Linked DNA regions of Bacillus pumilus. The protein of the gene in region 1 interacts with the protein of each later gene in a pairwise test. Links are inferred from orthologs where the notes say so. Each region holds a gene or a part of one and is shown in the gene's direction. Other genes may lie near its edges. The genes, in order: GPS65_RS14410 and GPS65_RS05300.

Region 1 (3,328 bases):
CGCATCAGCTGGACACATAAAAAAGGTGCCAATCATGGCACCTTTTCGTTCTATCTAAATAATAAATGTTGACTGTGAATACCTGCTTTTTTCAATAGACTAATCAATTGTTCTTGTTCTTCTCGCGAGAGGCCAGAAAAAGCACGCGCAATCCGGAGAGAATGAATCGGGTAAATTTTATCAAGATAACTGCGCCCTTTATCTGTTAAATGGGCATAAACCGACCGTTTATCCTTTGGGTCCTGCTCTCTTTCAATGAAACCATTTCGTTCTAATTTGTCAATTACGTACGTCACATTCCCGCTCACAAGCAGGAGTCTTGAGCCGATTTGCTGAAGTTTTTGAGCACCTCTCGTATACAGCAGTTCAAGAACCGCAAATTCAGTTGGATTAAATCCATGCTCTTTGCTGTCTCTAATACTGTGTTCTGAAACGCTTTTAAATGCTCTTGCAAATACTTTGTAAAGTGTCATTGAACGTTCTACTTCTTCTTCATTAAACGATAGTCTCATCACATATCTACCTCTTATAATATTTTTTTAACTTCAAGGCTTTCTTGCGGTGCAGTTGGAGCCTTTCGTAAAAAATAGAAGTACGTTTTTGAAAACCCTTTCAACCACATAAGTGACTCCATTCGTGTTATGTATAAGATTTCGATATAAACTTTTAAAATCCTTCTTATTTTTCATAACCATCTCGAAAAAAAGGTTTTTTAGCAAACCATCAAGATCCGACATGGTTTAACATAATCTGTAAAGACTCTATGTTTTCTTACACTGCATTCGTCAAATTTCTACAAAATTCAATATTGCTATAATATTAAACAAAAAAAGAATCCCTAATGTGACTTGCGCACATTTCAAGGGATTTTCACAATTCACGCTCTGTTTTGTTGAAAAAGAAGTGATACTCTTTTTTTAAGTCACTAATTGTCATGTTTTTTGCCGTATTTGGACTGTACACGCCCAATGAACAGAGCTGTTTCGTATAATAATGTCTTTCCTTTGCTAAAGCTTCTGTTAAGATACGCCTCACCGATTATCCCCTCCTATCAATATAATATGGACTAGGTGCTTATGAAGACCTTTTATACAAATCGTTTTGTACGGCTCTTAGAAGAGCATGTGCATTCTGACCTGCCGCCTGCATGAATCGCTCCAGTAATTCATCCCTTTTTATATCTAATGCGATGATTTCTTTTGCCATACAGATGATCTGCGTTTGCTCCATCATATGCTCCTCCTCCTATTTCAACTCATCATCATTATATGCATGCGCAACACTCTTTTCACATCTGTTGTCAACTTTCCTTCCATTGTTTTTCATTTCCATGTTTTTGTGTTATATTTTCTAACAAACAATGATTTTTTTCGTTGCTATTCTGTATAATATGAAGAAAAGACTTGCAGGGGTGAGTATATGACGCAGGAAGACGTATCTTATAAAGATAAAAAAGTCATTTCAATCGGGATTGTCAGTGAATTAACAGGGCTATCTGTCAGGCAAATCCGATATTATGAGGAACGCAGACTCATCTACCCCCAGCGCTCAACAAGAGGCACGCGTAAATATTCTTTTTCTGATGTAGAACGATTAATGGATATCGCCAACAAACGAGAAGACGGTGTGCAAACAGCGGAGATTTTGAAAGACATGAAGAAAAAAGAACAGGCCTTAAAAAGCGGACAATATAAGAAAAAGATGCTGGAAGGTCAAATTAACGCACACTTCCGGTACAAAAATCGATAAACAAATAAAATATCGCTGACTCTTTTAGGCTTTGTTTGTAGTTGGTTTTGATCATGGTTTCATAAAAAAGAGACAGCTTTTTTGCTGTCTCCGTTCCATTTACGACTAAGAGCTATTTTCGTTAGAGTATCGCTTTAATAGCTCTTGTACTGGCAAACTATTTGTATTGCTCATGCCAACAAAATATTCTAATTGCCATTTCTGCGTTTCGATAGCTTGTTTGCTAGCAGGCTTATCTGAATTGACCAAAATCACTTTCATGAGTAAAGGTATTGATCACCATTTTTATTTTCCTCATCCTTTTCCCAAAAAGCAACAAACTGTCCTATCTTAGTAGGCGTTATTTTTGCCACTCTAAAACGAATCGGCTTTGAGTTTAGCTGAAACACACCAGCTCCATATTCCGAATTTTGGACTTCTTCTCGGACAGCTTTCAAAGACATACGATTAGGTTCATAAAACATTTTATTTACATACGTTAACGCGTTATAAAATTCATTCACTGCTTTATCCCCTTATTTATTGCTCATTTCCACACTCTATCACATAGCGTTTAAGTATATGGTTAAGTGCAGCGATCTAGCGTTCATCCATTCGTTCAGGAAGCGAAACAGTTCGTTCATTGACCACATTCCCCGTGTTTAGCGTCGTTTTTGGTTCAATTAAGAGCAAATGAACTTCTTCTTCAGCAACTGGCTGATGTTCAATTCCTTTTGGAATCACAAGAAATTCTCCTTCATGAAGCGCTATTTCTCTATCCCTAAAACGGATGACTAGATTGCCTTTCCATACAAAGAACATTTCATCCTCATCATCATGGTGATGCCAAATGAATTCACCCTTAATTTTTACCATTTTCATGTATGAGTCATTCAATTCTCCACTTATTCTAGGGTTCCAATAATCATTTATTTGCGAAAATTTCTCTTGGATATTCACCTTTGAAATCAATAGATTCCCTCCTCATTTACTTGGAAACGTCTTTTTTATGTTTTCTAAGCTAAAACTCCCTACCTTATAAATTCTCCTCCTCCTCATCAGACACCAAGGGGCACATGTGCATCAACCTCTTGTATGATTAAGTTTACTTATTCTATTGGATCACGTAAAATCAAAAAATAGGGTATCATTCATCACAATTAGTGATGCAAAAAGGAGCATTATTTTGGATATTACATCTTTGGAAATATTTAAAGCAGTAGCTATTGAACAAAGCATTACAAAAGCTGCTGAGAAATTAAATTATGTGCAGTCCAATGTCTCTGCACGAATCCAGCGTCTTGAACAAGAATTAGGTGTTCCTCTTTTCTATCGATATCACAAAAAGATATCCTTAACGCCAGCAGGACGAGAACTGTTGCCATATGCAAACAAATTACTCTACGATTTTGAAGAAGCGATAGAGGCAGTAAAGCTTTCCTCTTCTCCACGAGGAACTTTGCATATTGGATCTATAGAATTTACTGCTTCGACAAGATTGCCCAGCATTTTCGCGGCATATCATAAGACATTTCCACAAGTAGAATTGAGCATGTATATGGCACCTACTGTAGATCAGGTCGATGCTATTCTCAACTAC
Region 2 (3,223 bases), 1.9 Mb from region 1 along the record:
CTACCCGATCCAAGACGTAAGGAACGCCTCTTCCTAAACAGGCAGCTATAAAGCTGATGACTTTTGAGATACTTTGCAGGGTAAAGGGAACGTCCCAATCACCATATCGTACAGATGATCCATCTGGGCCTATCACGCTGATACCAAGTTGAGAGGAATTCACTTTTCCGAGTGCTGGAATGTAGCCAGCGTTTTGTCCATTTTTGTAATACGGACGAATTTCTTCTGCCCATTGATCAACAGAAGACTGGCATGCGTGTTGTGTATTATTAGAAATTACTGTTTTCATACGATTCCTCCAATCAAAAATCAAAAAGTACCCTATTGAATTGGCGGATGACAAAAAATGCGATCAAATAGGCACGAAAACATGTTACACATCTTCAAAGAACTTGTCATGCGCTGCTTGTACCACTCCTTTACACCTAAATATATGTTCAAATGAAGGCTTTGGCGGTGAGAAAACAAAAAGGGTTTTTAGTGAAAATTAAGAAAACGCTTACATATAGTTTCACTAAAATTATTTATTCAATTTATCTTGGAAACTACACAATCTGACGAAAATCTACAGAAAAACTTACAAATAAAAATCGATTTGTCGATGATTGTCTAAACAATTCCCATTATTGTAGACAATCACCAACATGCTGAATAGCTGAAAGGTCACCATGCCATCTCGGTGAATAGTCATAAAAAAGGATTTTGGGGAAATAAGCAGCTGTGAAAATTATTTTTTTGTACATTGTGAAGAAAAGAGTCTCCTTGTATACTGTGGCTATGCAAAAAGGGGAAGGGATGTCAGTCATTTGAGTTTAAACCAGCTTGTTAAAAAAGACGCATTCATATTAATTTTCATGGTGGTGATTGTGCCGCTTGCAGGAGAACTGAAGTTTTATCCTGTGAATGAAACGTTCCGGATCAGCTTTGGCGCACCTGCGTTTTTCTTTTGTTTATTACTCTTAAGAAAATCTAGACCGTTCTTGCCCGGATTTTTAACAGGCGCAGCCATTGTGCTTTTTCGAGTAGGTTTAGATTTAATTCAGCATCATGCTGGTTTCGCCGCATCATTTTATCAGCAATTCCCAAGTTTCTTTTTCTATTTTACATATGCATTCCTGTTCTTTGCCGTCCGTACGGGACGTTTTAAACAGCGCTCTATTTTTATTGGCATCATTGGTCTAATAATTGAATTATTGGCTGATTTTGTCGAGCTGTTTGTACAATATTTAGTATTTGATACGACGATGACGTTATCAAAGCTGAGTGATATGTTTCTCATTGCATTTGCTCACAGCTTTGTGGTGATCAGCTTTTTTAATATGATGAAGCTGTATGAGGCACAATCTAGAGAGAAGCAAATCATGAAACAAAATGAGCATATGATGATGGTCATTTCTAATTTATATGAAGAAACGGTTCATTTAAAGAAAACGTTAAAACATACAGAGCATATTACGCAAGAATCATACAGGCTGTATCGTCTCCTTTATGAACACGAAGCAGGTAAGGAAGTGAGTCAAGAACTGTTGAAGCTCGCAGGAGAAATCCATGAAGTGAAAAAGGACAATCAGCGTATTTATGCTGGGCTTTCTAAGCTGATTTCTAAGGAAAATATGCAAGACTATATGAAGGCGGAAGAGCTCGTTCAAATTGTCCTCCGCATTCAAGAAAAGTATGCGCTCTCTCTAGGGAAAAACATCTCCTTTACATCTGATATAAGAGGCATTCATTTGCATGATTACCATGTGTTCATTTTCTTATCGCTCATTAATAATTTAATGGCAAATGCGGTTGAAGCCATAGAGGGTAACGGAATGATCTCACTCGTATTGAAAGGAAGTCATGATAAAATAGAGATTCGGATTGAAGATGATGGCCCGGGGATTCCAGAAAAAATGAGAGACATAGTATTTGATCCAGGCTATACTTCCAAATTTGATGCATATGGAACACCATCAACTGGGATTGGATTATCCTATGTGAAAGAGCTGGTTAAAGAGCTTGGCGGTCAAATTAAAATCGAACAAAGAGAAACTAAAGGAACAGCTTTTCAGCTAATCCTTCCTATACAAAATTTAATACAGAGAGGGTGAGTGTATGCGATTTTTCATTGCAGATGATGATCGTGCAATACGCTCGATTTTAGGCCAAATCATTGAGGATGAAGATTTGGGTGAGGTCGTGGATGAAGCCGATGACGGAGTTGGATTAGAGGCACATTCATTGAACCTAAAAAAAATAGACATCCTTCTGATTGACCTTTTGATGCCTGCTAGAGATGGCATTCAAACCATACGTCATATTCACCCTGAATTCAAAGGCAAAATCATGATGATTTCCCAAGTAGAGGCGAAAGAGATGATGGCAGAAGCCTATGAATTAGGGATTGAATATTATATCCATAAGCCTGTCAATCGCATTGAAATCGTCAGTGTGATTCGAAAAGTCATCGAGCGGATCAAGCTGGAGAAATCGATTTATGATATTCAAGCGTCCCTTCGCCATGTGCTACCGCTAGAGCCTGTTATTTCTCATCATACGACGGGTACTGGTTTGAAGAAAAGGACGATGAAAGAGGCGGGTGAATTTCTTTTATCTGAACTAGGAATTGTTGGAGAGAGTGGATCTAAGGATTTACTAGAGATCCTGATCTACCTACATGAAACACAGTCAGCCAATTCTCATGAGGTCAATTTCCCGCCATTAAAGCAGCTCTTTATCAAAACGGCGGAGAGGAAGCTGGATCATGGGGCAACCGATGTCGAAGTGATGAGAGAAGTGAAAGCGGCAGAGCAGCGGATTAGACGCGCTATTCATCATTCCTTGAATCATTTTGCTTCACTAGGATTAACAGATTTCTCGAATCCTAAGTTTGAGCACTATGCGTCAAAGTTTTTTGACTTTACCGATGTCAGTCAAAGAATGAAAGAAATGCAGAAGACCTCTCCATCCGCAGGATCAACGGGCAGAGTCAATACAAAGAAGTTTGTTCAAATTTTTTATTTTGAAGCAAAGCAGTTATTTGAGGGAATGAGCTGAAGAAAATCTATTGGAATGATTGGAGAAAATAAACAGAAAAAGACCGCTATTTCTATGATCTTTCGTGATGTTTATGTATCTTTATCATTTAACTGATGATTCTGATTTTTCTTTTTTCTTGAAAATAAAACTCTCTTGTGCAAACGTTTGTTAAAATAGTGAGGTTAGACTAGAATGTCGGAGG

Evidence for each region.
Region 2: the proteins of GPS65_RS14410 (region 1) and GPS65_RS05300 interact in binary tests that used the Bacillus subtilis proteins (3 or more experiments, as listed by UniProt). The link is inferred for Bacillus pumilus from one-to-one orthologs.

What each region holds. Positions count from the first base shown.
Region 1 is NZ_CP047089.1:2,931,335-2,934,662, forward strand. Bases 93-3,084 are described here. They hold GPS65_RS14410 (MerR family transcriptional regulator), read left to right. Parts: upstream 93-1,419; coding sequence 1,420-1,749; downstream 1,750-3,084. Other genes in these bases: GPS65_RS14400 (MarR family winged helix-turn-helix transcriptional regulator), read right to left, coding at 93-515; GPS65_RS14405 (hypothetical protein), read right to left, coding at 871-1,035; GPS65_RS19325 (hypothetical protein), read right to left, coding at 1,075-1,230; GPS65_RS14420 (cupin domain-containing protein), read right to left, coding at 2,329-2,700; GPS65_RS14425 (LysR family transcriptional regulator), read left to right, coding at 2,915-3,084. Outside these bases: GPS65_RS14395 (bifunctional diguanylate cyclase/phosphodiesterase), read left to right, coding at 1-20; more of GPS65_RS14400, read right to left, coding at 51-92; more of GPS65_RS14425, read left to right, coding at 3,085-3,328. UniProt on the Bacillus subtilis protein: Transcription regulator that actives the transcription of genes required for nitrogen assimilation such as nrgAB (ammonium transport), nasABCDEF (nitrate/nitrite assimilation), ureABC (urea degradation) and gabP (GABA transport), during nitrogen limitation.
Region 2 is NZ_CP047089.1:1,063,049-1,066,271, forward strand. What follows is about bases 63-2,949. They hold GPS65_RS05300 (ATP-binding protein), read left to right. Parts: upstream 63-806; coding sequence 807-2,093; downstream 2,094-2,949. Other genes in these bases: GPS65_RS05295 (glutaminase), read right to left, coding at 63-289; GPS65_RS05305 (response regulator), read left to right, coding at 2,098-2,949. Outside these bases: more of GPS65_RS05295, read right to left, coding at 1-62; more of GPS65_RS05305, read left to right, coding at 2,950-3,039. UniProt on the Bacillus subtilis protein: Member of the two-component regulatory system GlnK/GlnL that positively regulates the expression of the glsA-glnT operon in response to glutamine.